One region of the Phyllobacterium sp. GQ127 genome, then DNA from elsewhere that is predicted to be linked to it. Evidence: riboswitches for the same ligand, from Rfam matches in the RefSeq annotation. Region 1 holds a riboswitch; each other region holds the start of a gene.
The links. Region 1 has a riboswitch for cobalamin ahead of nrdH (glutaredoxin-like protein NrdH). Riboswitches for the same ligand answer to the same signal wherever they lie in the genome.

Region 1 (10,730 bases):
CCTCATTCCCTTTGCTGTATTTCCCATCGCATCCGCCATGCGCAGCATCGATGAGCGTGTATTGCTGGCGGCGCGGGGCATGGGCTCATCCAGGAGCCGCACGTTCTGGACAGTTTTCCTGCCTTTGACCTATGGCGGATTGATCGGTGCCGCGCTCATCGTCTTCGTGTTTGCACTTGGGTTTTTCGTCACACCGGCGATCCTCGGCGGCGGTCGAAGCGTTATGGTAGCGGAGCTGGTTTATCTTCGCATCTTCCAGAGCCCTGACTGGGGACTTGGCGCCGCAATTAGCGTGGTACTGGTGCTGTTTATCGCGATTTTGCTGGCACTGCTGCGGCGCTTTATCAAACCCGCGCATATGGTGGGGTAGAGTCATGCAATCCTCACGCCCCGGTCCCGTACTTCTTATTCTTGCTACAGCCGTCGCACTCTTCCTGCTGATGCCGCTTGTCGCAGTGATACCGGTTTCATTCACCCCTGCCCGATTTCTTTCTATGCCATCCGGCAATCTCTCGCTTCGCCATTATCAGGCTCTTCTCGATAATCCGGCCTGGCTCCAGAGCATTCTGCTCAGTCTGCGCATCGGCATTGTGTCGAGCATTTTAGCAACAGCATTGGCGACCATGTTCGGACTTGGAATCTGGATGTTCCAGCCACGTTTTTCAGCCTTGCTGATCGGCTTCGTGCTGTTGCCGCTCATTGTTCCGCCGGTTGTTTCAGCCATGACGCTTTATTTCCTGATGACCACCCTGTCGAGCTTTAACAACTGGATCGGATATGACACCTGGCTCGGCGTTTCCCTCGCCCATGCTGTGATGATAACGCCCTTTGCGGTCGTCCTCATTCTTGTTTCCCTGTTTCAGGTTGACCGGCGCATAGATCTTGCGGCTCGCGGTCTCGGCGCCAATCTGGCCACCCGCGCATTCAAGGTCATCATCCCCAATATCAAATTTGGCATAGCGACTGCGGCGCTTCTTTCCTTTGTCCTTTCCTGGGAGGAAATCGGTGTCACCCTCTTCATTACCAGCGTCAATGCAATCACCCTTCCCCGGCTCATGTGGATGGGTCTGCGCGACAATATTGATCCATCCATTGCCGCAATTTCGGTTCTTCTGATCCTTGTCACTGCCGCCATACTTGCCTTGAGAATTATCATTGACCGGCGCAAGGCTACGGACCCTCAATGATACCCGAAAATATCCTTGCCAAACTTGAACTCATCGTGGGTGCCAGCGGGCTAAAGACCGGAGAAGCCCTCGCCATGATCCATCCGGGTTCCGACGAGCGTAATCTCGATGCCACCATAATGGTGACACCCCGAACCACCGGGGAAGTTTCTGCTGTCCTTCGTTTGTGCAACGAACAGCGGATTGCAGTTATTGCCCATGGCGGGCGGACAGGATTAGTGGGTGGAGCCGTATCCCTGGTTGGACAGATCATCCTCTCTTTATCATCAATGAACACTATCGAAATGGTGTCTGCATCCGCCGGCACAGCAATCGTTCAAGGCGGTGTCACATTGTTTGCGCTACAGGAAGCGGCGGCACATCATCATCTTTCCACAGGCATAGACATTGCATCACGCGGCACTGCCACGATAGGCGGAATGATCTCGACCAATGCCGGCGGCATGGAGGCTTTCCGGCACGGTGTCATGCGCCAGCGCGTACTCGGTCTTGAAGTGGTCCTCCCCGACGGGCGCGTCATGAGCGATATGGCGCAGGTGCCGAAATCAAATGAGGGATATGACCTAAAACAATTATTCATTGGCGCGGAGGGCACGCTCGGCATCGTAACGCGTGCGGTGATTAAACTTGCGCCTCCCGACGCATTGACCGCAACTGCGCTCGTCGCCTGCCAATCGGCGGCTGCCGCGGTTTTACTGTTCCATCAATTGCAGGCGAATCATGATGTGCATTTGCTGCGGGCCGAATTCATGGCGCAGGACTATTTCGTGGTGGCAGTCGATCATCTTGGACCACCCTCGCTCGCTTCTATCGCCCGGGCTCCCATTTACCTGATCATCGAAACTGACGCGGCCGATCAGGCACAGGCGCAATCTGCTCTGGAAAATGCTCTGGCGCTGACCATAGAAGACGGCTTGGTTCTTGATGCAATTCTTGCGCAGAGCGAGAAGGAGCGCCGTGAGATCTGGAACATACGCGAAGACAGCAGTGTCATTGATCGCGTCCACCCGAACGGTCACTGGTTTGATATTTCCGTCCCACTACAGCATCTGGAATCCTGGCTGAAACAATTCCACGAAGGAATTGCGATGCTCGGGCCAAAGGTTCACGGTTTTGCCTTTGGCCATCTGGGAGACGGAAATCTGCATATTGGCGTCGCCGGAATATCCGACAAGAAAGCAGTAAAGTCGCTGATCTATGCTACCTTGCGGGAAATGGGCGGATCGTTTTCTGCGGAACACGGAATTGGACTGGACAAGAAAACGGAGTTGGCGAGGCTTGCTGATCCGGTCAAGCTCGATCTGATGCTTTCGCTCAAATCTCTGCTCGATCCCAACGGCATCATGAATCCGGGCAAGGTGATCTGAACTGTAAACCAGCTCTGCGGAAGTGTCGCGTTTGATACAAGCATACCATTGCTTGTATCAAACGAACCAAAGTGTTTGACGACTCGCCCTCCCGAATCGACCAATCTTTCATTGTTGTTATCTACTGAAACAAATTCAGATCGATGGAGTCGGCCATCGCCTTATAACCTTTCGCGTTTGGATGGAGGTGGTCTCCTTCATCGAATTCCGCCCGAAGCCTTTTCGGGTTTGCCGGATCGCGAACAGCGGCATCGAAGTCGATCACTGCATCGCAACCCTTGCTGGTCCTGATCCAATCATTGACAGCCTGACGCTTTTCTTCACCTTCCGATTTATAGTAGTTGGCGAAAACAGTCCCCTCATAGGGAGTTAGCGTTGCACAATAGGCCTTTGCTCCATGGCCCTTAATTCTACTGACAAGCTGTTTCAGCCCGCCAATAATCTCGTTTGACGTGACACTCTGTTCAGATAGTCCGGCAGAGGTAGAATGGCCGATATCGTTAATGCCTTCCATGATTACGACCCAGCGTAGATTTGGTACAGACAGGACATCCCGGTCGAGACGCGAAAGCGCACTTGGACCAAACATCGCTTCCGGCTGGTCGTGCAGGATTCGGTTACCGCTAATACCGGCATTGACGACGCCGACCTTTGCTCCATCAGCTTTGCCAAGCCGCTCAGCCAGCACGTCGGGCCAGCGCATGTTCGCATCGACCCCGGAACTGTACCCATCTGTGATCGAGTCTCCGAGCGTCACCAGCGTACCGCCCTCTCCGGCCACCTCAACTCTCGAAAGTACAAATCGCATGGTAGAGGTTTTTGCATCTGGCAGTACAGACGCTTCCGTACTGTCACCCGTCTCAGATAGATAAGCTGTGTGCTCACCAAGCGGATGGACGACTGAAGGTCCTGTCCAGCGTGAGAGAAACAGGCTGACCGCCAGTGTATCAAACGGCGCAACACTGACGTCCACGGGATCAGAAATTGCAGGGGCACCAGCCGGTATGGTTATTGAGCTCTCTCCGCCAAAGGTCAATGCTTTACTGCTGGCAGGATCAATTGACCCTTGTGCATTGCCAGGGCGCGCCACACGCGCCGCTCCTATGACGAGCGGCTGCGTACCAGTTTCATTGGAAAACCGGAACCGGACTTTGGAACCGCCAGCGCTCATCCGAATATATTGCCGTATTGTCGAGTTATTCAATTCTGGCCCAACAGGAAAGGCGGGACTGGCACCCCAGCTCCCTTGCCAACTCTCTTGCGCCTGAACGGCCTGAATGGATGCGGAACCCGCAATCAGACAAATAGCAAGCAGCAATAGATCTGCCTTCATGAGACGTCTCATTTTTCTCTCCCTGGGTTTACGTTGGATTATCGGAAGCTGTTCAAAACAGACTAGAGGAAGTTTTGACAAAAACAATTGCAACACCCAAGTGGGGTGGGTCATAAGTTTAGGCTAGCGCATAAGCTTGATTTTGCTATGGAAGAGTACAAGTAATTTTTCAGCGCTGGATGTTTTATGAGCCGTTTCTGGAGCCAGATTGTTCACGAGTTGTCCCCCTATGTAGCAGGAGAGCAGCCCAAATTAGGCAATCTGATTAAACTCAACACCAATGAAAATCCATATGGGCCATCACCGCTTGTGTTGAGGGCGATTGCTGCGGAAACGACAGATTCACTTCGCCTTTATCCCGATCCCACGGCGCTGCAATTGCGGGCAACAATTGCCAGAAGTTACGGTCTTGACGAAAGCAATGTTTTCGTCGGCAATGGCTCCGATGAAGTGCTGGCACATACTTTTCAAGCTTTGTTGAAGCACGATGCACCGTTGCTGTTTCCGGATATTACCTACAGCTTCTATCCTACCTATTGCCGTCTTTACGGAATTGATTTCGACGAAATCGCACTCGATGACATAATGTCAGTTCGCACATCCGATTACCGGCGAAATTGCGGTGCCATTATTTTACCAAACCCAAATGCGCCGACCGGTACAGCACTTCCACTATCGGAAATTGAAAAACTCCTCATCGAGCATCCTGATCAGGTGGTCGTCATCGACGAAGCCTACGTCGATTTTGGCGCTGAAAGCGCTATTCCTCTCGTCGGGAACTACCCAAACTTGCTGGTTGTCCAAACTTTGTCAAAATCGCGCGGACTGGCGGGGCTTCGCGTTGGATTTGCTGTTGGAGAGTCTTCCCTTATTGAAGCGTTAAATCGCGTTAAAGACAGCTTCAACTCCTATCCGCTGGATCGACTGGCCATCGTCGGCGCTATCGCCGCCTGGCAGGATACAGTTTGGTTTGAAGAAAGCCGCAATAAAATTATGGCGACACGCAACAGATTGGCTTTGTCCATGCGCGGCCTTGGCTTTGAAGTCCTGCCCTCCTCGGCAAATTTTCTGTTTGTCCATCACCCTGCCTGCTCTGCAAAGGAAATTTTTGCACAACTCAGAACAAAGGCCATTCTTGTAAGGCACCTGCCCGGCGAGAGGACAAACGACTATTTACGCATCAGCATAGGCACAGATTCCGAATGCGCAAAGCTGATTTCCGCATTGCAAACGATACTGGACAGCTAGGCTGATCAATGCAGAGATGGCCGAAACTAAACGCTATAACTAATTGTTTTGGATTGATTTTTCTGCAAATTACGATCCTCCAGTTTAAGTCGCTCATCATCTACTTTAACTAAAAAGCCTAACCGATCAGAAATCCCAGTCCTCATCTTCCGTGGCGATCGCTTTGCCTATGACATAGGAAGAGCCGGAACCCGAAAAAAAGTCATGGTTTTCATCAGCATTCGGGGATAGCGCTGAAAGAATTGCCGGGTTGACCTTGCAGGCTTCCGCAGGAAAGAGAGCCTCATAGCCGAGGTTCATCAGTGCTTTATTGGCATTATAATGAAGGAATTTCTTCACGTCCTCGGTCAGGCCGACACCATCATAGAGTGTCTCGGTGTATTTTGCCTCATTGTCGTAGAGTTCAAGCAGAAGATCGAAAGCGAAATCCTTGATTTCCGAACGGCGCTCCTCACCAAGACGTTCCAGTGCGCGTTGAAACTTATATCCGATGTAATAGCCATGCACAGCTTCATCCCGGATGATGAGGCGGATCATGTCGGCAGTATTGGTCAGCTTGGCGCGGCTCGACCAGAACATCGGTAGATAGAAGCCGGAATAAAACAGGAAGCTCTCCAGGAACACGCTGGCAATCTTGCGCTTGAGAGGATCGGGATTGCGGTAATGTTCGAGGATCAGCGCGGACTTCCTCTGCAAATGCTCATTTTCCTCGGACCAGCGATAGGCATCATCAACGTCAGGTGTCGAGCACAATGTGGAGAAAATGGACGAGTAGGAACGGGCATGCACGGCCTCCATGAAGGAGATGTTGGAATAGATTGCTTCCTCATGGGGAGTGATCGAATCTTCCATGAGTTTTGGCGCGCCAATGCTGGTCTGGATTGTATCGAGCAGGGTCAGCCCCGTGAACACGCGAATGGTAAGCTGCTGTTCCTCGGGTTTGAGTGCAGCCCAGGACGGAATATCATTCGATAGCGGCACCTTCTCCGGCAGCCAGAAATTTCCGGTAAGCCTGTTCCAGACCTCAAGGTCCTTGTCATCCTCAAGGCGGTTCCAGTTGATGGCGCGAACGGCTGCCGGAAGCTTTACAGCTTTATTCTTGATTTGAATGTTCATTGTTTCCCCGGAAAATCAAAGCGTGCAGGATACGCAGCCCTGCACTTCCGTGCCGGACAGAGCCATTTGACGAAGACGGATATAGTAGATTGTCTTGATGCCTTTCTTCCAGGCATAGATCTGCGCCTTGTTGATATCGCGCGTGGTCGCGGTATCGCGGAAGAAGAGCGTCAGCGACAAGCCCTGATCGACATGCTGCGTTGCTGCAGCATAGGTATCGATGATCTTTTCCGGGCCAATCTCATAGGCGTCCTGATAGTAATCAAGATTATCATTGGTCAGAAACGCGGCCGGGTAGTAGACGCGGCCGATCTTGCCCTCCTTGCGGATTTCGATCTTCGACACGATCGGATGGATCGAGGAGGTTGAGTGATTGATGTAGGAAATGGAGCCCGTGGGCGGCACAGCCTGCAGGTTTTGATTGTAAAGGCCGGAGGTCATCACCGCCTGCTTCAGCGCCAGCCAATCTTCCTGTGTGGGAATTGCAGTGCCCGCGGCTTCGAATAACTCTCTTACGCGCTCGGTTGCTGGCAGCCATTCCAGCTCGGTGTACTTGTCGAAATACTCACCGGAAGCATATTTCGAGTTATCGAAGCCCTTGAAGCTTTGGCCGCGTTCAACCGCTAGGCGATTGGATGCGCGAACGGCGTGATAGGTCACGGTGTAGAAATAGATATTGGTGAAATCGATACCTTCGTCAGAGCCGTAATAAATGCGTTCACGGGCCAGGTAACCATGCAGATTCATCTGCCCAAGGCCGATGGCATGGCTGTCATCATTACCCTTTTCGATAGAAGGCACCGACGAGATATGGCTCATGTCCGAGACGGCGCTCAGCGCCCTGATGGCCGTTTCGATGGTTTTGCCAAAATCCATTGAATCCATTGCGGCGGCAATATTCAGCGAGCCGAGATTACAGGAGATATCCTTGCCCATGTGGCTATAGGACAGATCGGCATTGTATTCGCTCGCCTCGCTGACCTGAAGGATTTCCGAGCACAGATTGCTCATGGTGATGCGCCCTGCAATCGGGTTGGCGCGGTTCACTGTGTCCTCGAACATGATGTAGGGATAGCCGCTTTCGAACTGGATTTCGGCCAAGACCTGAAAGAAGTCGCGAGCCTTGATTTTCTTTTTGCGGATACGCGAATCTGCGACCATTTCACGGTACTTTTCTGTCACCGAAATTTCCGTAAAGGCCACGCCGTAGACCCGCTCTACGTCATAGGGAGAGAACAGATACATATCCTCATTGTTCTTCGCCAATTCGAAAGTAATATCCGGTACGACAACGCCGAGCGACAGCGTCTTGATACGGATTTTCTCATCCGCATTTTCGCGCTTGGTATCGAGGAAACGCATTATGTCGGGATGATGTGCGTTCAGATAGACCGCACCTGCCCCCTGTCTTGCACCAAGCTGGTTGGCATAGGAAAAACTATCCTCCAAAAGCTTCATGACTGGAATGATGCCGGATGACTGATTTTCAATCTGCTTTATCGGCGCGCCCGCTTCACGGATATTGGTGAGCGACAATGCAACGCCGCCCCCGCGTTTGGAGAGCTGCAGGGCCGAGTTGATACCCCTCGCGATTGATTCCATATTGTCTTCAATTCGGAGCAGAAAGCAGGACACCAGCTCGCCGCGCTGTTTCTTTCCAGCATTGAGAAAGGTGGGAGTTGCAGGCTGGAAACGCCCGGAAATGATCTCGTCAACCATATCCCGCGCCAAGGTTTCATTTCCTTGCGCCAGCGTCAGCGCCACCATGCAGATGCGGTCCTCGTAACGCTCAAGATAGCGTTTTCCGTCAAAGGTCTTCAGCGTGTAGCTGGTGTAATATTTGAATGCGCCAAGAAATGTTGGAAACCTGAATTTCTTCGCATAGGCATGGTCAAACAGATCGCGCATGAAATTGAAGGAATATTGATCAAGCACCGCGCGCTCATAATAGCCTTCGGTTACCAGGTAATCGAGCTTCTCGCGCAAATTGTGAAAGAACACCGTATTCTGGTTCACATGCTGCAGAAAATACTGCTTCGCCGCCATACGATCCTGATCGAACTGGATCTTGCCCTCCTCATCATAAAGGTTCAGCATCGCGTTCAGCGCGTGGTAATCCAGCACTGGTTCGTTGGCTTTCACTGGTCGTTCGAGCGTGAGCGTGTCCAAAATCGTTCCAATCCATGTTTGACGTTTACGACATCCTGCTCCGTGCCGATCAGCTCGAACCTGTAAAGGTAAGGCACCTGGCATTTGGCAGAGATGATGTCGCCGGCAATCCCGAAGGTCGCTCCGAAGTTACTGTTACCCGCGGAAATCACGCCGCGGAGATTTAAACGGTTTTCCGCCTGGTTGAGGAAGCGGATCACCTGTTTTGGAACGGCACCCTTGCCGCCATCGCCGCTATATGTTGGCACGATCAAAATATAAGGTGCGTTGATCTTCAGCTCCTCACGAGAGCCGATTGGTATCCGTTGTGAGGTGAAGCCCACCAGCTTGGAAACAAAACGGTGGGTATTCTCCGACCTGCTCGAAAAATAGACGATCCCACTCATGACACCCATCCCTGTCAGGCAAGGGTGCTAATCATATCCGGGCGGAAACCGGCCCAGTGTTTTTCGCCGGCGACAACCACAGGTACCTGGCGGTAGCCAAGACTTTGAACAAGTTCGAGAGCATCCTGATCGTTGGAAATATCAATAACGTCATACTCCATACCCTGCCGGTCAAGAGCTCGGGTCGTAGCGGTGCACTGGACACAGGCCGGCTTGCTGTAAACGACAATATTCATGACTTCCTCATTTGATTTTGGTCGTGAGAACATGGTCTGGCAGCTCTGAGTGCTGCCAGCTAGTTTGGTTTAGAACTGTATGACTTACTCAAGTGCCGCCCGATTTACGGCGGGTCGCCCACAATCAATACGCTGGATAGGTTTCTCATGCACTTCACCCTGTAGCTCGCTCGTGGAGGGGCAGGGAAGCGTTTTACACGGAAAATCCCCGTGCATTGGCGCGACCGCTCCGGCACCCCGCCGGTGGACTCATCAGATCAAGGCAGGTCTCCTGGCTCGCAGATCAACGCACTTATTCTTGCCTTCCCGGTGCCTAGAGCCCCAGTGACAGTATCGAACACGTGCTAGCCGCTTACAGTTGCGGGGGCAGCTCCGGCATCACAGTACCTAAAGGCACCACTCACCGTATTCCCGTCTTAGCTTCCCACTCTCACGAATCGGAAGAACCTTGAACACTATATATAGTAGTGGATGTTAAAAATCCGTCAACAGCTAGATCAAACCAAAATTGAAACTATGCACAGCTGCCAATCAATTTGGCGCTGCGCACGAAAATGGAATGAGTGAGGAAGGGACTACACGTCCTGATTGTCGGTCTGACGATTCAAGCTGAGGGCTATAAGCGTGCACACAGCACCGGAGAGCAGATAGCCGCCCGCAGCTATCAGGCCGAAATGGCTGGATAGCAGCAGCGCGACCAGCGGTGCGAAACCCGCCCCGAACAACCATGCCATATCGCTGGTCAATGCCGAGCCGGTATAGCGGAACTTCTTTGAGAACCGCGAGGCCACTGAGCCGGATGACTGGCCGAAGGACAGACCAAGCAAAATAAATCCGAGAATCATGAAGATCAGTTCGCCGATGTCGCCGCCATCAAGCAATTGAGGAGCAAATCCACTGAACACGGCAATGGCTATGGCGGTGCCGCCCAGCAGATTCCGGCGTCCGACGCGGTCGGCAATCGTGCCCGACGCAAACACGGTAATGACGCCCACAGCCGCTCCGAATGCTTCAATCAAAAGAAAGCGGGCCGGGCCCTGATCCGTAAACAGGAAGACCCAAGACAGTGGAAATACCGTTACCATATGAAAGAGCGCAAAACTCGCAAGCGGTGCAAAAGCACCAATGACCACGTGGCGACCTTCATGCTGTAATGTGTTGGCCACCGTCGTTGGCTGCAGTTCTCTGCTTTCATATAATTTTGCATATTGCGGCGTAACAACCATTCGCAACCGTGCAAACAGCGCCACCACATTAATAGCGAAAGCAACGAAAAACGGATAGCGCCAGCCCCAGCCCAGGAAGTCTTCTGCGGAAAGATTGGCAACGAAAAATGCGAACAGCCCGGCCGCAACCATAAGCCCCAAGGGAGCACCGAGTTGCGGTATCATCGCATACCAGCCACGGCGTTGCTTAGGTGCATTGAGCGCCAGAAGCGATGCTAGGCCATCCCACTCACCGCCCAGCGCAAGCCCCTGTCCTATCCGGAACAGTGCCAAAAGCGCTGCAGATGCCCAACCGACCTGGGCATAACCGGGTAGGAACGCCACCGCAACGGTCGAGCTACCAAGCAGGAACAGGGCAATCGTCAATTTTACGCCACGGCCATAAGTGCGATCGATCTGCATGAAGATAACCGTGCCGATCGGCCGCGCAAGAAAGGCCAGCGCAAAAATACCGAACGAATA
Region 2 (10,730 bases), on a different contig from region 1:
TATATTTGGGGATATCGGGAAAGTCGGGATCAAGCCGGAAAAAATAGTCCTTGCTCAATATCTCGGAAGCATCGTGCAACTCGATGGATTTTGGCAGGTTCTCGATCTCTTCGAAAGCATAGAGTTTGACCCGTTGACCGGTCATGGCCATCGAAGCGAGGCAGACACGATCGACTTCGCGCAATCGCGGCCCATACCAGAATGTGCAAATATCCATGCGAACGGCCCCTTTATCATCTGCTCATCTAGGGCGGGGCGCTGCATTCGTCAATTACGCGCTCTGCAATTGCAGATCGATTCCCAAAGGATTTATTTTCTAGGGATGGGTTGTTTTAAAACATGCTGACGGCGCGCAATTGGAAGAGTGGAAATATGTTCTGATAATCAACGGATCGAGGCAACAAATTGGCGCGGATTTGGGTTGGCCTGAGAAACTATCCTTTCCCTAAGGCAGGGCGCTACACTATGTTTGCGGTCGCTGACCAAACGTGTTGAACTGCGTTTGGGATCAGGCGATATTTGTTACAGGTATGATGCCTGGCGACATGAGTGGGTAATGACTTTCATGACCAAGAATTTGACGCATTTGCAGCGTCTTGAAGCCGAAGCGATCCATATTTTTCGTGAGGTTGCCGCTACATTTGCCAATCCGGTGATGATGTACTCCATCGGCAAAGATTCATCCGTTATGCTGCATCTGGCGATGAAGGCCTTTTATCCCGCCAAGCCGCCCTTTCCGTTTCTCCATGTGGATAGTACGTGGAAATTCAAGGAGATGATCGCGTTTCGTGATTCAGAGGCTGATCGTCTCGGATTTGATCTGCGCGTTCACAGCAATCAGGAAGGCATTGAGCAGGGCATCAGTCCTTTCGTGCATGGATCAAACACGCATACCCATATCATGAAGACCGTCGCCCTGCGTCAGGCTCTCGATAAATACGGATTTGACGCAGCCTTTGGCGGTGCACGGCGCGACGAGGAAAAGGCCCGCGCCAAGGAGCGTATTTTCTCATTTCGCAATGCACAGCATTCCTGGGACCCGAAAAACCAGCGTCCTGAAATGTGGAAAATTTACAATACGCGCGTTGCCAAAGGCGAGTCGATCCGTGTGTTTCCTATCTCCAACTGGACCGAACTGGATGTCTGGCAATATATCATGCAGGAGAATATCCCGATTGTTCCGCTGTATTTTGCCGCCAAGCGCCCCGTTGTCGAGCGTGACGGAATGCTGATCATGCGCGATGATGAGCGCATGCAGCTCTTGCCGGGCGAGGTATTGCAGGAGAAAAGGGTGCGCTTTCGCACGCTTGGCTGTTACCCGCTGACGGGCGCAGTTGAATCCGAAGCGGCAACGCTTCCCGAAATTGTCAGCGAAATGCTGATCTCGCGGACGTCAGAGCGCCAAGGGCGCATGATTGACCGGGACGAGGCCGGTTCGATGGAAAAGAAAAAGCGTGAGGGCTATTTCTGATGAGTAAGCTGGCCCATATCGAAACTTCGGTTGCACAATCCGCAGCTGAGGAAATCAGCGCTTACATGGCAGAGCAGGAAAAGAAGTCGCTGTTGCGGTTCCTGACCTGCGGCTCTGTCGATGACGGCAAGTCAACGCTCATCGGCCGGCTTTTATACGACACCAAGCTGATCTTCGAGGACCAGCTTGCAGCGCTGCAAAATGACAGCCGCAAACATGGCACCAATGGCGAAGATATCGACTTTGCTCTCCTTGTCGATGGGCTTGAGGCCGAGCGCGAGCAGGGCATCACAATCGACGTTGCCTATCGCTTCTTCTCGACGCCAAAGCGTAAGTTCATCGTTGCAGATACGCCCGGCCATGAACAATATACGCGCAATATGGCAACAGGCGCCTCCACGGCAGACCTGGCTATTGTGCTTGTCGATGCGCGGCAAGGGATTTTGCGTCAAACAAGGCGGCATAGTTTCATCGCGTCCCTGCTTGGTATCCGCAACATCGTGCTTGCGGTCAACAAGATCGATCTGGTTGATTATTCGCAGGACGTATTCGAGACGATTGTCAAACAATATCAGGAGTTTGCAAGCGAACTCGGATTCAAAACCATACAGGCAATTCCGCTATCCGCTCGCTTTGGCGATAATGTAATCGGCCCATCGGAAAATTTGGGCTGGTATGAAGGCCCGTCGCTTCTGCAACATCTGGAAAATGTGGCTCTGGATGATGCCGATGCAACACGTCCGTTCCGTTTTCCTGTTCAGTTCGTCAATCGCCCCAACCTCGATTTTCGCGGATTTTCAGGCACCATAGCTTCCGGCACAGTCTCGCCGGGTGATGAGATTGTGGTGGCCAAATCCGGCAAAGTTTCGCGCGTGAAACGAATTGCGACGTGGGACGGCGACCTTGACCAAGCGGGAGAAGGGCAGGCCGTCACCATTGTGCTGGAGGACGAGGTCGAGGTTTCCCGTGGCAATATGCTGGTCTCGCCGGATAATCGCCCCGAAGTGGCCGATCAGTTTGCCGCGCATCTCGTCTGGTTTTCCGAAGCGCCATTGATCCCCGGACGCTCTTACATTTTGCGTACCGAGACCGATCAGGTAACGGCAACCATCACTGATCTGAAATATCGAGTCGATATCAATAGTTTCGCGCAGGAAGCGGCCAAATCGCTTGATCTGAACGAGGTTGGTGTCGTCAATATTTCGACGCAGGAGGCGATTGCTTTCGATGGATATAAATCCAACCGCTCGACCGGTTCCTTTATTCTGATAGACCGGCTGACCAATGCGACGGTCGGTGCGGGTATGATCGATTTTGCCCTGCGCCGCGCCTCCAATGTCCATTGGCAGGCACTTGATGTCGACAAGGCATCGCGCGCAAACCAGAAGGATCAAAAACCTGCGGTCGTCTGGTTTACCGGCCTGTCGGGCTCTGGAAAATCGACAGTCGCCAACCTTGTCGAAAAGCGTCTGGCTGCACTTGGCAAGCACACCTATATTCTTGACGGTGACAATGTCCGCCACGGTCTTAACCGTGACCTCGGATTTACCGAAGAAGATCGCGTGGAGAATATCCGCCGCGTTGGTGAAGTTGCCAAGCTGATGGTTGATGCGGGTTTGATTGTGCTGGTCTCGTTCATCTCGCCATTTGTCGCCGAGCGGCGCATGGTCCGCGAATTGCTTGGCGATGGCGAGTTCATGGAAGTTTACGTTGATACGCCGTTTGAGGAATGCGCGCGGCGAGATCCAAAGGGTCTTTATGCGAAGGCCCTGCGCGGTGAAATCAAGAATTTCACCGGTGTGGATTCGCCTTATGAAGTGCCGGAGAATCCGGAGCTTCATCTGAAAACCGTGGGACGGACAACCGAAGAGCTTGCCTCGGAAGTGGAAAAGCTGCTCACTGATCGCGGAATCATCTTCAATTTCGATCATAGTTCGTGGTCGATCTAGGCAGGGCTGAACGTGACAGTAAATCCAGTACCTACAACGATCGACTACGCATCGTTGCTATCCATATTCGAGAAAACCGCGATTGCAGCCGGCCTCGAAATCCTGCGCATCTACGAAGAAGGTTGCGACGTCGCGCTTAAGGACGATAAGTCGCCAGTCACTGCTGCGGATCATGCGGCTGAAGCAATTATCCTGGAAGCATTGCGCCGGGCAACGCCGCATATACCCATTGTTGCGGAAGAGGAAATTTCCGGCGGACATGTGCCGGGGGATCTCGGCGACCGGTTTTATCTCGTCGATCCGCTGGACGGAACGCGCGAGTTTGTTAATCGCAATGGCGACTTCACAGTCAATATTGCTCTTATCGAATATGGTATTCCGGTCTTGGGCGTTGTCTATGCTCCGGTTCGTGGCTGGCTGTTTACAGGTGGCCCGGATGGCGCGAGGGAAATAACGCTGGATCATGAGGGCAGCATTGTTTCGGCACGGCAAATTTCCTGCCGCAAGGCACCGCAGCAGATGATCGCCGTTGCCAGCCGCTCTCATCGTACGCCGGAAACCGATGCGCATCTGGAAGATTTTGATATTGAAGAATGTGTTTCTGTTGGATCGTCGATCAAATTCGGCCTGTTGGCACGGGGCGAGGCGGATATTTATCCACGCCTGAGCCGGACGATGGAATGGGATACGGCTGCCGGGGATGCAGTGCTTCGCGCCGCTGGTGGAACGACGCTGACGCTGGATGGCAAGTTGCTGAGCTATGGTCGCCGCAATCAGGCGGATGATGCTGATTTTGCCAATCCCGGATTCGTCGCTCGGGGCAGACTATAGCCAGTTTTCAGCTTTAAGACCTGGAACCCGGCTGAAATCCTTTAGATTGTTTGTCACGAGAATAGTGCCTCTCGCACAGGCATATGCCTTAACAAATGCCATTTGGCTTTGGTCTGCAGTAAATTATCATCTCATCCTTTGCGCAGCAGCAAGGTGACGACGAAGAACGCACCGATGGAGCTGGTGACGACGCCAATCGGCAATTCCTGCGGCGCGAGCAGCAGTCTTGCGACGAGGTCGCTTGAAAGGAGCAGTATGCTTCCGAAAAGCGCGCAAGTTACAATCAGTCCGGCATGGAGCTGGCCGGAAAAACGCCGCGCAATATGGGGAATCATCAACCCGACAAAGCCGATAACGCCCGATACTGAAACAAAGATCGCGGTTGAAAAGGCACAAACAATAAACACGATATTCCGAGTTCGATTGACCCTGACGCCGAGGCTTTCCGCGGTGTTTTCGCCCGCCAAAAACGCATCAAGATTGCGGTGGTTATAAAGCGCGAAGACGAGGATCGAGGCGAGGCCAATCAATGCCAGCGGCAGATTATCCCAACGCGCAATTCCCAGTCCTCCAAGCGTCCAGAACAATACCGAATGGGCGGCGCGTTGATCGCCGGAAAACACCATATAATTGGCAAGCGCCGTGAAGATGAAGGATACGGCAAGGCCAGCAAGGATCATGCGCTCGGGACCTTGACCTTGTACGCGGCGCACCAGCAGCAGAACGATAATAGCTGCGAGCATGCCACCGCTGAACGCAGCAATGGGCAGGGTCCATACGCCGAAGCGATCGCCGAAAAGACTTATAACCGATACCGCGCCAGCAGCAGCCCCCGAGGAAAGACCAAACAGGAAGGGGTCGGCGAGATCGTTGCGGGTAACGGTCTGCAACATTGCGCCAATGATGCCAAGGCCAGCACCGACGCACAGGCCGAGGATGGCGCGGGGCAAACGCAGGTCGACAATAATTCTTTCTATGGGCACAGTCGTGGCCAGATCGCTGAGCCCTGCAAAATGCGCCAAGGCATTCAACACGTCGCCAAGCGCGATAAATGTTGAGCCATAGGCAATGGAAAGGAGCCCAAGCACGATGACCAGCACCGTGCTTGCCGCTAAAGTCAGTTTTGTTCCCGCCGGAAAATGCACTCAGAATGCTTCCGGATGCATTGCCTTGGCAATCTTTTCGATGGCTTCGATATTCGCAGGACCCGGCGTAAGTTCCGCATAACGAAGGGCGACAAAGCGCTCATTCTTTACTGCATCGGTTTCCTTCATGGCCGGATGGCTCTTCAGGAAATCGAGAAGCTTCTTATATCCAACATCATCCTGATAATCGAGGAGTACGAGAAACTGCGGATTGCGTGATGCAACAGTTTCCCAAGAGGTGGTGGCCCAGCTGGATTCCAGGTCATCCATGATGTTGACGCCGCCAGCTTCGCTGATCATCGCTGAAGGGATGGCGAACTTTCCAGCGGTGAATGGTTTGTCTTCACCGGAATCATAAAGGAACACGCGGTTACCGCTGTTGGTGCCGACCTTCTTTTTGATCTGTGCCAATTGGGTCTTCCAGCCGGAAATCAGTTTCTCAGCTTCTGCTTCCTTGTCGAAAATTTTGCCCAGCTTTTCGATGTCGCCATAGAGAAGTTCCATGGAAGCGGCAGGGCGGTTTTTATCGAGATGGACGCAGCTCTCGGTCAGTTCGAGGGTTTTGATTCCATAGGGCGCAAGTGTATCGGGGGTAACTTCGCCGCCGATGCGCATGCCGTAATTCCATCCGGCAAAGAAGAAATCAGGCTGCACGGCGATAATATTCTCGAGTGTCGGATTTTTTGGTGCAAGTTCCGGAATGGAACCCTGCTGCTTGATGAAGGCATCATCGAGCTTGTACCAGCCGGTGATTCCGGTCACGCCAACCATTGAAGATTGCAGGCCAAGCGCGAAAGCCATTTCGCTCATGTTGATATCGTTGACGACGACACGTTTGGGAGCGGCGTCGAAGGTCAAAGGTTTGCCGCAACTATCGACGGTTACAGGGAAAGCAAAGGCAGGCGCAGACAGAAGAGTAAATGCGAGGGCAAAAAGGGATTTTTTCATCAAATGCTCCGTGAATGAGAATGGGCGTCATGGATCGGTTCGGGTGCTTCAAACACCATAAGGTCGCGCTGGCGGGATGGGTGCCTGAGGCGCAGCACATCAAGGTCAAATACATCGCTGACAATGCGCGGGGTCAGCGTTTCGTCGGGCGTGCCTGACGCTACAAGCTGAGCGCTGTGCATGACTGCTACATGGGTTGCAAAGGGCGCAACAAGCGGCAAATCATGCAGAACGGCAATGGTCGTGACATTAAGTCCGGCAACGAGCAGGAGCAGTTCGCTGCGCGCCTTTGGATCGAGGTGATTGGTCGGTTCATCAAGAAACAGGATGGCCGGTTGCTGGGCGAGGGCGCGCGCCAATTGCATGCGCTGCCGTTCGCCGCCTGACAATGAACCCAATGCACGACGGCGGAAATGGCTGATCCGCGCGCGCTCCATGGAATCTTCGACGATTTCCCGGTCGACCGTGCGTGTGAAGACGCCCAGATGGGGAATGCGGCCAAGAGATACATAATCCTCGACAAGAAGCTGTTGATCGGGGGCATCGGCCTGGCCGACAAAGGCAAATTGCCGGGCCCGCTCAAGCGGCGACATTGTACCGATAATTTTGCCGTTGAAGCTTATTCCGCCGGACGTCGGTGGCAGCAGCCCGGCCAGCATGCGCAGCAAGGTGGATTTTCCAGCGCCATTCGGCCCGATAATAGCGAGCCTTGCGCCACATCTTATGCCGACCGACGCAGCATCAACCAAAATATGGGTTCCGGTTTTATAGCTCACGGCTGTTGCATCAAGCTGTATATGGCTCACGGGCGCGCTCCCATGCCGTGGAAATATTCTGAGGACTTCGACATGGGTAGGAGATAGCGTAATGTTATAACAATCGTCAATGCCGATTGTTTGAGAGGGTAGATAATATGATGCTGGGTCGAAGTGACGATGCGCGAAACGTTCATACCTGCCAACTTTCAAGGGGAGGACAGAGAACGCAGACGATGAACCGGAAGCTATTCAAAGCATTCGGGTGCCGCTAATGCGGACAGAGGTCATCGCATCGCTCCCGGCACACCCCGTCCGGTTCGAATTTCAATTATGATGGCAGGTCTCCTGGCTCACGGGTCTTGGCAAAGCCTTACCTTCCCGATCTTGCGATCAGTGGCATCATCAGGCGTCGCTCACCGCTTACAGTTGCGGGGGCAGCCACGGTTTCGGTCCCTTTTGGGTACGCCTCACCGTGTTCCCTTTTCATCTCCAGCATTGTCTAGCCGGAGAAACCATCACGATGATTAGTAGTTGAACCGAAGTGAAAATGAAATGGGGTAAAAGAGATAGCACTTGGAAAAAATAGAAGAATGCTATGTTTCCCTCAGGAGTGAGAGGGAGGCTTTCGCCCACCTCCCGTTTTCTGGTTTAATGAATGGAGATCCGGATAGTGAGTGTCCAGCTCGTCCGGGTCTTTTTCAATTCCAGGGTGATAATCAGCAGCTACCCTTTGTTGGCATTGAGTTTCTGCGTGGTTCGACGGGGCTCACCATGAGGAATGTGGTTTGATTGCACATTGGTCGATAACCTTGCAGGAAGTAACTTCCTGCAAATAATAACCTCCCTCATGGTGAGCCCCGTCGAACCACGCAGCAAGCCTAATGCAAATTATGTTACCCCTCTCTTGGATTTGGTTGTGTCGTCCATTTTGCCAGCCCGTTTAAGGTGCAGATTCAGTACGTGCTAAAATAAATGGCAGAATAAGTTTTTTAAGCGTGAACAAGCCGATGGAGTAGGCTAGGCTTCGCATGTAGCCTTTGGCGACATCGATGTTTTATTGAATTTTGGGGCGACATGGCAATTCACGCAGCAGTCTATCACCTGACTCACTATAAATATGATCGCCCCATCATGCTCGGGCCGCAGATCATCCGCCTTCAACCAGCTCCGCACTCGAGAACCAAAGTGCTGAGCCACTCGTTGAAGGTCAGTCCGTCCAACCATTTCGTCAATTTGCAGCAGGACCCTTACGGTAATTTTCTGGCCCGTTTTGTCTTTCCTGAGCCCGTCACGGAGCTCAAGATCGAAGTCGATCTCATTGCCGATATGACCGTCTATAATCCGTTTGATTTCTTCGTCGAACCTGCCGGGGAAATCTGGCCCTTCGCTTACCCTGAAGATATACGCGACGATCTTTCCTTATATATGAAGCCGGAGCCGATTGGGCCGCTTCTGTCGGATTTTCTGGCAACGATTGATCGCTCAAGCACCAATACAGTCAATTTCGTCGTGGACCTTAATGCACGCATCCAGCGCGAGATTGGTTATGTTATCCGCATGGAAACCGGTGTCCAAGAACCGGAAACCACGTTGAATGTCCGTACAGGTTCGTGCCGTGATACCAGCTGGCTTCTCGTCCAGACCTTGCGTCATCTTGGCTTGGCGGCGCGTTTTGTTTCCGGCTACCTTATCCAGTTAAAGCCCGATCTGGTGGCGCTGGATGGGCCTGCCGGGACAACGACGGATTTTACTGATCTACATGCCTGGTGCGAGGTCTACTTGCCGGGTGCCGGTTGGATTGGCCTTGATCCGACATCGGGGTTGCTGACTGGCGAAAGTCATGTCCCGCTGGCCGCAACACCTCATTATCGCAATGCTGCACCGATTTCAGGCATGGCTGAACCGGCCAATGTCGAATTCGGTTTTGACATGCGGGTAACGCGCGTCTCGGAGCATCCACGCATTACCAAGCCATTTTCCGATGAATCGTGGGACGCGCTCGATGCGCTTGGCAACAAAGTCGATGCGCTGCTCAAGGAACGGGATGTTCGCCTGACCATGGGCGGCGAGCCGACATTCGTTTCAATTGACGATTTTGAATCCGGCGAATGGAACACCGATGCCGTTGGCCCAACCAAGCGGGAAAAAGCTGACAAGCTGATCCGGCGCTTGCGTGATCGTTTCGCGCCGGGCGGATTTCTGCATTACGGGCAGGGAAAATGGTATCCGGGGGAGAGCCTGCCGCGCTGGACGTTCTCACTCTATTGGCGAAAAGACGGCCAGCCCATCTGGGTCAATCCTGATCTTATCGCCGCGGAAAACAGCAAGGCGGATGTCAAACCGGACGATGCCGGCAAACTGCTGGTGGAGATGGCTGGCGAATTGGGCGTTGAAGACGATATGGTTGCCGCCGCCTATGAGGACCCCGCAGAATGGATCGTCAAAGAAGGCAATTTGCCGGAGAATGTTGACCCCTCAAACTCCATGCTGAAAGACCCGGAAGAGCGCAGCCGCATGGCGCGTGTTTTCGAACGGGGACTAACAGAGCCAACAGGATTTGTATTGCCGGTGCAGCGCTGGAACAGCCAGGCCGCGCAAGGTCCGCGCTGGCGCAGTGAAAAATGGACTACGCGGCGCGGCAAGCTCTTTCTGGTTCCGGGCGACTCTCCTGTCGGTTACCGCCTGCCGCTGGGCGCTCTGCCACATGTGCCGCCTTCCGAGTTTCCCTTCATCGTGCCGGTTGACCCTTCCGTAGAGCGGGGTCCTTTGCCGGATTCGCCGGCATTAACCGGCATTGATGTGAGAGACGAGCCGCAAGCGGTTGCTTCGTTCACCGCCGCTGAAGGCAATGCCCAAGAGCGTGTGGAGCAGGAACTGGGAGAGATTGGCGGCGCGGTGCGTACAGCCATTTCGGTTGAACCGCGCGATGGCCGGTTGAGCGTGTTCATGCCGCCGGTTGAGGCGCTTGAGGACTATCTTGAACTTGTCGGGGCGGCGGAAGCTGCTGCCGCCAAACTCGGCTTGCCGGTTCATATCGAAGGTTACGGACCGCCGCAGGACCCGCGCATCAGCGTGATACGCGTTGCTCCCGACCCTGGCGTGATTGAAGTAAATATCCATCCGGCTTCGAACTGGCGCGAATGCGTGGCAACAACCGAGACGATTTATGAGGAAGCTCGCCAGACAAGGCTTGGCGCTGATAAATTCATGATTGACGGGCGGCATACGGGCACTGGCGGCGGCAATCATGTGGTGGTTGGCGGCGAAACACCCAATGACAGCCCGTTTTTGCGCCGTCCGGATCTTCTGAAAAGTCTGGTTTTGCATTGGCAGAGACATCCATCCTTGTCCTATCTGTTTTCAGGCATGTTCGTTGGCCCGACCAGTCAGGCGCCGCGTTTTGATGAGGCGCGGCACGACAGTCTTTACGAACTGGAAATCGCCATGGCGCAGGTGCCTCTGCCAGGGCGTGGAACACCGCCTTTGCCTTGGCTGGTGGACAGGCTGTTCCGCAACCTTTTAGTGGATGTGACAGGCAATACGCATCGTTCGGAAATTTGCATCGACAAGCTTTTCTCGCCAGATGGTCCAACCGGGCGGCTTGGCCTCGTCGAATTTCGCGGTTTCG
Region 3 (10,730 bases), on a different contig from region 1:
ATTGTGCTCAATTATTAGTCAGGTGATTTGGTGTGCAATTTTATTTTGCAAAACCCCTTGCAAACCCGTTAAACTTGCCGCAGAACTTTAAACCTGAAGCATATGAGTTTCGCGGGTATTGCAATTTTGCGGTGTAATCGCGAATCGGATGATGTTGTTGCAATGACGAAACGTATTTCGTCTAGTTAGTTTACATGGCCGCTACCGGGAGAAGAGGACGCTTCCTGTTGCGGCACCAGAGGGGAAACCGGGTGACGGAAATATCCGCGCCCGGTTTCGCTCGTTTGGCGAAGGTCGAAATTGATGGGCATCCATTGCCACGGCTGAGGCTTTCGCCTACATACGGCGCAAATTCATTCAAAAGAAATCCCGAGCATCGGAGTGACGCGCGTTATGGCACGCCAATTCATCTATCACATGTCCGGCCTGAACAAGGCATATGGAACCAAGAAGGTTCTTGAGAATATCAACTTGTCCTTCTACCCAGACGCCAAGATTGGTATTCTGGGTCCAAATGGCGCCGGTAAGTCTACAGTTCTGAAAATCATGGCTGGTCTGGATAAGGAATATACAGGCGAGGCTTGGTTGGCGGATGGCGCTACCGTTGGCTATCTGGCGCAGGAACCTTATTTGGATCCAGCCAAGGACGTTATGGGCAATGTCATGGATGGCGTAGCCGACAAGAAGGCCATTCTCGATCGCTACAATGAATTGATGATGAATTACTCCGACGAGACCGCCGATGAAGGCGCCAAGTTACAGGATGTCATCGATTCTCAAAACCTCTGGGACCTTGAATCGCAAGTTGAGATGGCGATGGAAGCACTTCGTTGCCCACCCGGCGACAGCGAAGTAACCAATCTTTCCGGTGGTGAGCGCCGCCGTGTTGCTTTGTGCCGCTTGCTGCTGTCGCAGCCTGATCTTCTTCTGCTCGACGAACCGACCAACCATTTGGACGCTGAAACGACCGCCTGGCTTGAAAAACATCTGCGCGAATATAAGGGCTCCGTGCTTCTGATTACGCATGATCGCTACTTCCTAGACAATGTGACCGGCTGGATTCTCGAACTCGACCGTGGGCGCGGCATTGCTTATGAAGGCAATTACTCTGCCTATCTTGGTGCCAAGTCCAAGCGCATGCTGCAGGAAGGCCGTGAAGATGACTCCCGTCAGAAAGCTCTCGAGCGCGAACGCGAGTGGATTTCCGCCAGCCCGAAAGCACGTCAGGCAAAATCGAAGGCGCGTATCAAGGCCTATGATGCGCTCGTTGACGCCGCTAACGACCAGCGCCCCGGCGATGCCCAGATTCTGATACCGGCGGGTGAACGGCTGGGTCAGGTGGTTATCGAAGCCGAAAATCTCACCAAGTCTTTCGGTGATCGTGTGCTGATCGAAAACCTGACTTTCAAACTGCCACCCGGCGGTATTGTTGGCATTATTGGTCCGAACGGTGCGGGTAAAACCACTCTGTTCAAGATGATCACCGGTCAGGAAAAGCCGGATTCCGGCACTATTCGCGTCGGCGAGACTGTTAACCTCGGATATGTCGATCAGAGTCGCGATCACCTGAAAGCCGACAAGAATGTCTGGGAAGAAATTTCCGGCGGGACTGACATCATCAAGCTTGGCAAGCATGAGATGAACTCCCGCGCTTATGTTTCAGCATTCAACTTCAAGGGTACCGACCAGCAGCAGAAAGTTGGAAATCTTTCTGGTGGTCAGCGTAACCGCGTGCATCTGGCCAAGATGCTTCAGTCCGGTGGCAATGTTCTGCTCCTCGACGAACCGACAAATGATCTGGACACGGAAACCTTGGCAGCACTTGAAGATGCCTTGGAAAAATATGCAGGTTGCGCCGTGATCATCAGCCATGATCGCATGTTCCTTGACCGTCTCGCGACGCATATCCTGGCTTTCGAAGGCGATAGCCATGTCGAATGGTTTGAAGGCAATTTCGAAGATTATGAAAACGACAAGATTCGTCGTCTCGGTCCCGATAGCGTCAATCCAAAGCGTCCAAGCTACAAGCCTCTGACACGCTAAGTATAGGTGGGGAACCGCAAGGTTCCCCGTTGTCTTTGCTGGTGTAATCGCCAGATAATTTGCCGCTTTTCTAAAGCAGGGAACTCTTTGGAGCAAATGATGACTGACCTGTTCGTTAATCGTGACGAAATAGTCCCTTCGCGTAAGGTCAGTGGTCGTGTGATCGGGCTATTTGAGGCACTCGACAGGGATTTTGTCACTTCTCCAACAGATTCACTGGAACTGACTTTTGACGGTATTGTCGGTGACTTTCACGCGGGTCAGACGCGTCGCTCTGGCGGACGTGAGCCTTGGTATCCGCGTGGCACCGAGATGCGCAACGAACGCCACCTTTCCATTCTAAGTGCCGACGAGCTTGACGAGATCGCAGCAGGCATGGGCTTGCCTCAGCTGAAAGCTGAATGGATCGGTGGAAACATGGTGATTTCCGGTATTCCATCCCTTTCGATGCTACCACCCAGATCGCTGATGTTTTTTGAAGGTGGCGTGACGTTGAAAGTCGATGGACAGAATGCGCCCTGCAAGATTGCTGGTCGTTCTATTGCTTCGCATGCGGGTACTCCTGACGAAACCACCACTGCATTGGATTTTGTACGCGTGTCCAAGCGCTCGCGGGGTATCGTCGCTTGGGTTGAAAAGCCCGGGATCATACGCGCCGGTGAAAAAGTTGATATTCGTATTCCCGAACAGTGGATTTACAGGGTCTAAGGCTTGCGCCAAGTGCCTTTTCATGGCGAATAGAAAACAGGTCCGGTGCCAGCAATTTAGACGATTGCGGAGAATCGGGAAGCCGGTGAAAATCCGGCACGTGCCCAGCGCTGTAAGGGGAATGACCGTGCATTATGCCACGGTGGCCGAGAGGCCACAGGAAGGCGCACGGTTCAGCTGAACCCAAGTCAGAAGACCGGCCGGACCCCATAGCCCAAGCTGCGCGGACGGCGGCGAGGGCCTCAAGCGTTGTTAGGAGCAAACAATGCACGAAGCTTTTGATAGTCCGGTTCCAGCGGGTGATTTTACTGACGATGAGCGTGCGGCCGTTTATAAGGCGATTTATACCCGGCGAGACGTCCGCGATCAGTTTTTGTCAAAACCGATCGCCTATGATGTTTTGATGCGATTGCTCGATGCGGCGCACCATGCTCCATCTGTAGGCTTCATGCAGCCTTGGAACTTCATCACAATTCGCGATATGGCCCGCAAGAGGCAAGTGCACCGCGCTTTCGCCAAAGCCAACGAGGAAGCCAAGGCCCTGTTTCAAGATGAACGCCGGGCGCTGTATGCCTCTCTCAAATTGGAAGGCATCCTTAAAGCGCCGGTCAATTTATGCATCACCTGCGACCGGACACGCGGTGGAACGGTCGTGCTCGGTCGCACCCACAACCGCCAGATGGATGTCTATAGCACCGTTTGTGCAGTCCAAAATTTGTGGCTTGCTGCCCGTGCTGAAGGTATTGGCGTTGGCTGGGTGAGCATCTATCACGACAATGACATGCGCCAAATATTAGGTATTCCGGATCACGTTGAGATTGTTGCCTATCTATGCCTGGGCTATGTCGACGAGCTTTTTGATGCACCGGAGCTGGAAAAAAAGGGCTGGCGCAAAAGAATCCAATTACAGGACCTTATTTTTGAAGAAGGCTGGGGCCAGCTCAGCTCAGATCTTCCTCATCCGGATCCAGAAGACGTGTTGCCCGCCATTCCGTCAGTTTGCGATTAATCGCATCAAGCACGAAGAAACGAGCGGACTCTTTGTCATAGCCTTCGTCGCGCAGCGCATCATAGTCTGTATGTTGATGCCGCACATGGGCAATAGCGGCCAACCATACGGCAATCGGCGGCGGCAAGGTCTTCATGTGGGGCGCACCTGCGGCCGCGCGTATTGGTTCCGAATCGGAATAGGGAACGGCGGGTAAAAGCAAGGTCAGCGCTTTGTTGATTGAACGCTGACGGTTCGTTCCTGCACTCATTGATGTCTTTCTAATTTGATTCTGGCGCCTATTTCAGACGCGGCAGAAATTGTCGTCAATGGCAAAAACCTCTTGCCAATCGTCGCCTCATGACATAAACATATCTTTATGTCTTTTGAGGATTGGTTATGGACAGGCACAATCTTAATCTCGACCTGATGGTTGATACGTTGAAAGCGGCAGCTGAGCCTAGTCGGCTACGCATTCTTGCTTTGTTGTCGCGTGGTGATCTAACTGTTTCCGACCTCACATCCATTTTAGGACAATCTCAGCCGCGAGTGTCACGACATCTGAAATTGCTCTTTGAGGCAAGTCTTATCAACCGCTATCAGGAAGGCTCCTGGGCCTATTTCCGTTTGGCGGAATCATTGATTGTGGGAGATATTGCCCGTTCCCTGCTAGATCGCCTGGATTGTTCTGATCCCCTGCTGGAGCGTGACCTTGAACGTCTTTCCTCTGTGAAGCTTCAGCGCCGTGAACGTGCGGCTGCCTATTTTAGCGCGAATGCTTCAAGCTGGGATGCTATCCGCTCGTTGCATGTTCCAGACGGCGCTGTGGAAGAGGCCCTTACCAAGATCATAGGTGCAAGACCGTTTCAAGCGATGCTCGACGTCGGTACGGGTACCGGGCGCCTGCTTGAGCTCTTTGCTCCGCTCTACTTGCGCGGTGTCGGTATCGATATCAATCGCGACATGTTGACGATTGCCCGGTCAAATCTTGAGAAGTCCGGCATTGCCAACGCGCAAGTCCGTCAAGGTGACGTCTATTCCTTGCCGGTAGACAGAGAGTCTTTCGATCTGGTGACAATCCATCAGGTCTTGCACTTCCTTGATAATCCGGCCGAGGCCATTCGTGAAGCTGCACGTGCCTTGCGTCCTTCCGGCCGAATGTTGATCGTCGATTTTGCTCCACACGAACTTGAATTTCTACGCGACAGACATGCCCATTTGCGCCTCGGTTTTCATGATGGACAGATTAAAGACTGGCTGACGGAAGCCGGACTGACGCTGGAACAGAGCATGGAATTACAACCAAAAGATAAAGACAAACTGACTGTTAAATTGTGGCTGGCACGCGACCCACGCTTGCTAATTGCCGATCCTGTTTCAACCTCCCGCGTTACGGAGAGTGTCTAATGAGTTTTTTCCGCCAATCCCGCCGTGCCGATCTTGGTAGCAATATCAAGGTTTCATTCGAGTTCTTCCCGCCAAAGACCGAGGTGATGGAAGAGCGTCTCTGGGAGACTGTAACGCGTCTGGCTCCGCTTAATCCCGAATTTGTCTCTGTGACATATGGGGCAGGTGGCTCAACTCGTGAACGCACAGCCCGCACGATCAAGCGCATCTTAACCGAAACCGATGTGAATGCAGCGGCACATTTAACCTGTGTTGATGCCACGAAGGAAGAGGTGGACACGGTAATCCGCGAATTTGCCGCCATGGGTGTCAATCGCTTTGTCGCCTTGCGCGGCGATCCGGCAAGCGGCGTAGGTGCTCATTACAAACCGACACCGGGTGGGTATGAAAACGGTGCCGAACTTGTCGCTGGATTGAAAGCTTTCGCTGACTTCGATATTTCGGTGTCTGCATATCCCGAAAAGCATCCCGAGAGCCCGGATTTTGCTACCGACATCGATATGTTGAAGCGCAAGGTCGATAATGGCGCGACGCGTGCCATCACGCAGTTCTTCTTCGAGAACGACCAATATGAGCGCTATGTTGAAAAGGTGCGTCGTGCCGGAATCTATATTCCGATTTTGCCTGGCATACTTCCAATCCATAATTTCACCCAGGTTACCAATTTCTGCTCCAAAGCTGGTACTCACATACCTACATGGTTGGCAGAGCGGTTTGATGGATTGCAGAATGACGAGCAGACTCATGCTCTGGTAGCTTCAGCCGTCGCAGCGGAACAGGTTCTTGATCTGGTCGAACGTGGCGTGCAGGATTTCCATTTTTACACGATGAACAGGGCTGATCTCGCCTTTGCGATCTGTCATCTCATCGGTATTCGTCCGGAAGCTGTAGCACTCCAATCCAATCTGGCCGGTGCGGCAGCTTGATAACAGCTTGTAAAAGTGAAACGGCCCGGTTGCTATAACCGGGCCGTTTCTTTTGTTTCACTCACTTAACGGTCAGAGACCATATCCGTAGCGCTCATATTTCAATTCAAGGTATCAGTCCTACGACCATTGCACCAATAAATGCGAACGCTGCACAGATCATAAGGACATTCATCGATCGAGTTAGTCCCATCGCTTGTCTCCTGCAGTTAACCCCCATAACATAGCGCAAATTCGCCACAGAAAAAGCCCAAATATTACCGAACGATGACAAAGAGTGTAGAAATTTTTTCTACAGCAACGATAAGTTTTTGAAACTAAACGTATTTAAACGTTTGAAAATGTCGAAAAAATCGAAAAAATTCTTTGCTGGCGGTAAAATTTTGCAGTGCAATAAAATTATCGCAGTTCTCGTTAGCGTGTTGCTTTGCCACATTTCGAACAGGATTAAGCCTTGGAGTTTCGGGCTAACTACAGAAATTTTATGACAATTCTATCTATTCGGCTTTCTGGAAAGCGCTAGAATACGGCCATCAATGATCAGCAGACCCAAAGCGATGAGGGCCATTCCGGCAATGTCTTGCACCGCCAGTTTCTCGCTAAGAAAAATTGTTCCAAGTAAAACGGCGCTGACCGGAACAATCAGGGTGACGAGGGAGGCATTGGTTGCTCCCGAAGCTTTCACGATTGAAAAGAACAGGATATAGGCGAAAGCTGTCGATAGCAGCCCCAATCCGAGAATGGCGGACCAGACGCCCAGGCTAATCCCATCCAAATGCGGCATGCCGTCATGGAGGAGTACGACAGGGATCATGATAAGAGTGGATGCTGTCATCTGTCCGGTTGCCGTTACTGTTGGCGGGATGCCTTTAAAGCGTTTGGCCAGGATGCTCGCGAAGGCGTAGGATATAGTTGCGGTTATGACAGCAAGCTCGGCCCATAGCGGCCCGCCAAGGCCAGTCAAAATTCCAGGCCCGATCATGACCACAATACCCACGATACCCATGAAAATGCCGGCAAGCTTGGCTGCCGTAACCTTTTCGTCGGCGGTCAGTATGGTCGCCAATATGACCGTCCAGATAGGGGTCGTTGCATTGAAGATAGAGGCAAGACCAGCACCTAGCGCTGTTTGCCCGATGAAAAGCAAAGAAAAGGGAATGACATTGTTCAACAGGCCGAGTCCGGCAAAACCGAGCGCGTGGCGACGATAGTCCCAGAAATTAACACCGCGGCTTCCAAGATAAATATGCAGCGCCAGGGCTGCTATGACAACGCGAAACAACACCAGCGTGAGGGGTGGAACGACTTGTACAGCGATGCGCGCGAAGAAGAATGATCCACCCCAAATAGCACCTAACAACAGCAATTGCAGCCAGACAAATCCGGACATGGAAAGGGTCGGCGGCACTTTGGCATCAGCTACGGACACGGCAATTACCCTTTCATGGTAAGCAGATTGCAAATCCTTAGCCATTTTATGGCGAGTCGCCACCCGATTCTTGCAACAAGTCGCGACTTTCATCCGTCACTTTCCCTTGCTAAGAGTCTGGAATGACGCAAGACACACAGATGCAACGATTCGCCACCGCCCGTGATGCAGCGCTTGAATTGCGCCCGGATCAACCGGTTTATTGCTTCAGGCCTCAGGTCCTCATCGAGGACGCTCATAACTTCATGAAGATGTTTCCTGGCGAGACCGCTTATGCGGTTAAAACCAATGGTGAAAATCTGGTGCTGGAAACACTCGCCCGTAACGGCATCAATACATTTGACGTGGCCTCGCCGGGGGAGTTCGCAGCTGTTCGAAAAGTGGCACCCAATGCGCATATGCTCTACATGCATCCGATCAAAGCGCAATCGGACATCCGTCTGGCTCTTGAAACCTATGGTATCCGCATCCTTGCCGTAGACCATGAAGATGAGATCGCCAAGGTGACCCGCATTGTGCGGGCTTTGGATATCGATCCGGGCAGCATAACTCTCTACATTCGGTTGCAGACAAAGGGACATGCAGCATACGAGCTTTCAAAGAAATTCGGTGCTGCTCCGGCCCATGCCGTGGAATTGCTGCAGCGTTCAGAAAAAATTGGCTACAAAGTCGGCCTTTGCTTCCATGTTGGCAGTCAGATTGAAGATCCCGATACCTACGAACGCGCATTGCGCGCTGCCGATTGGGTCAGAAATCGCGCAGGAGTGACATTGGCAGGGCTTGATGTGGGCGGTGGTTTCCCGGCCGAGTATGGTCATGATCCCAAGCGCAAACAGGTCGAAATGCCCTCGCTCGGGCAATTAATGTCGCGTTTGCGCGGCGATATCAATGAATATGGTTTTGGAGATTTGCCGCTGGTTGCCGAACCCGGACGGGTTATTGTTGCGCGGGCCTTTTCGCTGATTGTTCGAGTGCTTCTGCGCAAAGGCAGACGGCTTTACATCAATGATGGTATCTGGGCATCGCTTTCGGATTCCTGGACTGGAAAAATCACTTTGCCAGCCCGGTTTATCCCAGACCCTGCCAAGAAACATCGCAATGGCAATCCTGAAACGATTGTGCCTTTCCGTGTTTGCGGGGCAACTTGCGATTCCGTTGATATTTTGTCCCGCCCATTCTGGCTGCCGGAAACCGTGGATACCGGCGACTGGATCGAGATTGGCAATATCGGTGCCTATTCTCTGTCGTTGCGTACCCGGTTTAACGGTTTCTACCCCGATACATTTGTCGAGGTGGAAACACCGTTTGAGGCGGGCGGACGGCCGGAAGGGTTTGCTTCGCTGGAGACGATGGAATACGCCTCACAAGACCTATAGCTTGTTCAGAAGTTCCGGTGTTGGCCAGGAATCGGCTGGCAGGCCTAGCCGCATTTGTTCCTCGCGGACGGCGTCGCGGGTAAGAATGCCGAACACGCCATCAATTTTCGGGCCCATATCGTGGCCGCGCGCTGCCAGCTTGTTCTGCAGTTCTTTCATCTGTTCAGGGTTGAGTCCCTGTTCGGGCGTTGTCTGCTCCAACGGGCCTGCCCCTGCCAGCCGCGTAGCGAAATAAGCGGCCGTGGTCGCGTAGATGATGGACTTATTCCATTCTACAAAGATATCGAAGTTTGAATAGGAAAGGAAAGCTGGACCCTTTCGGCCCATCGGCAATAATAGCGATGCGTCGCCATCATCCGGGCCAAGCGGCCCCTTTAGGCCGGTTACACCCCATTCAGCCCATTTGGAGTGTGGCAGACGATTGGTGCGGATGGCGTTCTCCCATGGGAGTTCTTTGGTGAGTTTGACCTCTTCGAGCCATGGCTCGCCTTTGCGCCAGCCAAGATCGCGCATAACACGGGCGGCGGTCATGATCGCATCGGGTGCGGAGCCTTTCAGGTCAACCTTGCCATCACCGTCGCCATCAACGCCACGCTCAAGATAATCGGTCGGCAACATCTGCATTTGGCCAATTTCGCCAGCCCACGCACCGGTCGTCTTTGCATCAACAACGCCGCTGTCAAATAGCTTGAGCAGTGCAATCAATTGCGGGCGGAAAAGTTCAGGCCTACGGCAGTCGAAGGATAGCGTCAGAAGGGCATTCAGCGTATCGAAATCGCCCTGGACGGCACCAAAATCCGTCTCGAGGCCCCAAAAGGCCGAAATCACAGGACCGGGGACACCATATTCGGCCTCGGCTTTGGCAAAAGTATCGGCATATTTCTTCAGATTGGCTGCGCCCTGCTTCAGGCGGTAATCAGCAACCATGCGAGATGAAAACGTCAAAAATGTCTGGCTGAAAACGCCCTGCGCACGGTCGCGTTCCAAAACCTTGTCGTCCATCGAAGCCTTGAAAAGCTCGCTGATGCCTTTATCGCTGACACCCGCTGCCTTTGCTTCGGCGATCAAGCCATTGAACCAGGGTTCAAGTTCGCCTCCACAGGCGGGTTTGGCGACAACAGGTTGAGCTGGTGCAACCTGATCCAGAGCTTGAGCACTGGAAATGGTAAGCAGACTTGCGGCGATGGCGATCGATATTTTATTCATTGGGAAATCTCGTTGATGACGGGCGCGCCAAGGCACGCACACTTTCCCTGCTAATGCACGATAACCGTCGTCAGGTGAAGTCACAGAATAGAGAGAACTGTTCGACTCAAAGCTTTATCGAACCTTGTTGCGCGCCAGCCACTGTTTCCATGCGCTTTCGCTGCCGGCAAAAACATTGATATCGGCATCTCCGCGTATGCCGGGGATGGAACCCGTTCCGGTATATTGCCAGAAGGTCCAAGGATGCGGTCCATATTTCTCATCAGGATGCCCCGCAACCGAGCGAAGCCAGAAAGGATAATCGGCGAGTTGGCGCAAATCATTGTCATCAAAGAAATCGACAGTGGTATAAATGATGGGGCGCTTGCCGTAGTGACGCTGTACGATGTCAATGAAGGTGCGCATCTCGCTGCGAACAATTGCTGCATTCGGTCTCAGCTTGCAGGTGGGTGATGCGGCGTTCCATTCCATATCCAGTACTGGCGGCAGGGCACCCGGGTCATTCGGCACATTGCGGATGAACCAACGGGCCTGATCGGCGGCAGAGCGGCAGAAATAGTAAAAATGGTAAGCACCACGCGGAACACCTGCAGCTCTTGCTGCTGCCCAATTTTCTGCAAAGCGGTCATCGACCCGGTCACCACCTT

Region 2: another riboswitch for cobalamin. It lies ahead of AC6CHM_RS11450 (ABC transporter ATP-binding protein); the one in region 1 lies ahead of nrdH (glutaredoxin-like protein NrdH).
Region 3: another riboswitch for cobalamin. It lies ahead of bluB (5,6-dimethylbenzimidazole synthase); the one in region 1 lies ahead of nrdH (glutaredoxin-like protein NrdH).

The regions. Positions count from the first base shown of each region.
Region 1 is NZ_JCAXDZ010000004.1:100,920-111,649, forward strand. Features, by position in the region: gene AC6CHM_RS16100 (ABC transporter permease) at 1-370, shown strand, start outside; gene AC6CHM_RS16105 (ABC transporter permease) at 375-1,187, shown strand; gene AC6CHM_RS16110 (FAD-binding oxidoreductase) at 1,184-2,554, shown strand; gene AC6CHM_RS16115 (SGNH/GDSL hydrolase family protein) at 2,676-3,899, opposite strand; gene hisC (histidinol-phosphate transaminase) at 4,074-5,135, shown strand; gene nrdF (class 1b ribonucleoside-diphosphate reductase subunit beta) at 5,262-6,251, opposite strand; gene nrdE (class 1b ribonucleoside-diphosphate reductase subunit alpha) at 6,267-8,420, opposite strand; gene nrdI (class Ib ribonucleoside-diphosphate reductase assembly flavoprotein NrdI) at 8,390-8,806, opposite strand; gene nrdH (glutaredoxin-like protein NrdH) at 8,821-9,042, opposite strand; cobalamin riboswitch at 9,287-9,508, opposite strand; gene AC6CHM_RS16145 (MFS transporter) at 9,618-10,730, opposite strand, start outside.
Region 2 is NZ_JCAXDZ010000002.1:637,974-648,703, forward strand. Features, by position in the region: gene AC6CHM_RS11420 (glycosyltransferase family 32 protein) at 1-217, opposite strand, end outside; gene cysD (sulfate adenylyltransferase subunit CysD) at 566-1,471, shown strand; gene cysN (sulfate adenylyltransferase subunit CysN) at 1,471-3,420, shown strand; gene cysQ (3'(2'),5'-bisphosphate nucleotidase CysQ) at 3,433-4,251, shown strand; gene AC6CHM_RS11440 (FecCD family ABC transporter permease) at 4,383-5,396, opposite strand; gene AC6CHM_RS11445 (ABC transporter substrate-binding protein) at 5,397-6,344, opposite strand; gene AC6CHM_RS11450 (ABC transporter ATP-binding protein) at 6,344-7,150, opposite strand; cobalamin riboswitch at 7,421-7,634, opposite strand; gene AC6CHM_RS11455 (transglutaminase family protein) at 8,177-10,730, shown strand, end outside.
Region 3 is NZ_JCAXDZ010000001.1:1,254,261-1,264,990, reverse strand. Features, by position in the region: gene ettA (energy-dependent translational throttle protein EttA) at 394-2,043, shown strand; gene AC6CHM_RS06455 (MOSC domain-containing protein) at 2,143-2,751, shown strand; cobalamin riboswitch at 2,778-2,970, shown strand; gene bluB (5,6-dimethylbenzimidazole synthase) at 3,017-3,760, shown strand; gene AC6CHM_RS06445 (DUF2293 domain-containing protein) at 3,693-4,010, opposite strand; gene AC6CHM_RS06440 (ArsR/SmtB family transcription factor) at 4,139-5,146, shown strand; gene metF (methylenetetrahydrofolate reductase [NAD(P)H]) at 5,146-6,072, shown strand; gene AC6CHM_RS06430 (DMT family transporter) at 6,566-7,462, opposite strand; gene AC6CHM_RS06425 (alanine racemase) at 7,642-8,877, shown strand; gene AC6CHM_RS06420 (lytic murein transglycosylase) at 8,872-10,083, opposite strand; gene AC6CHM_RS06415 (glycoside hydrolase family 25 protein) at 10,198-10,730, opposite strand, start outside.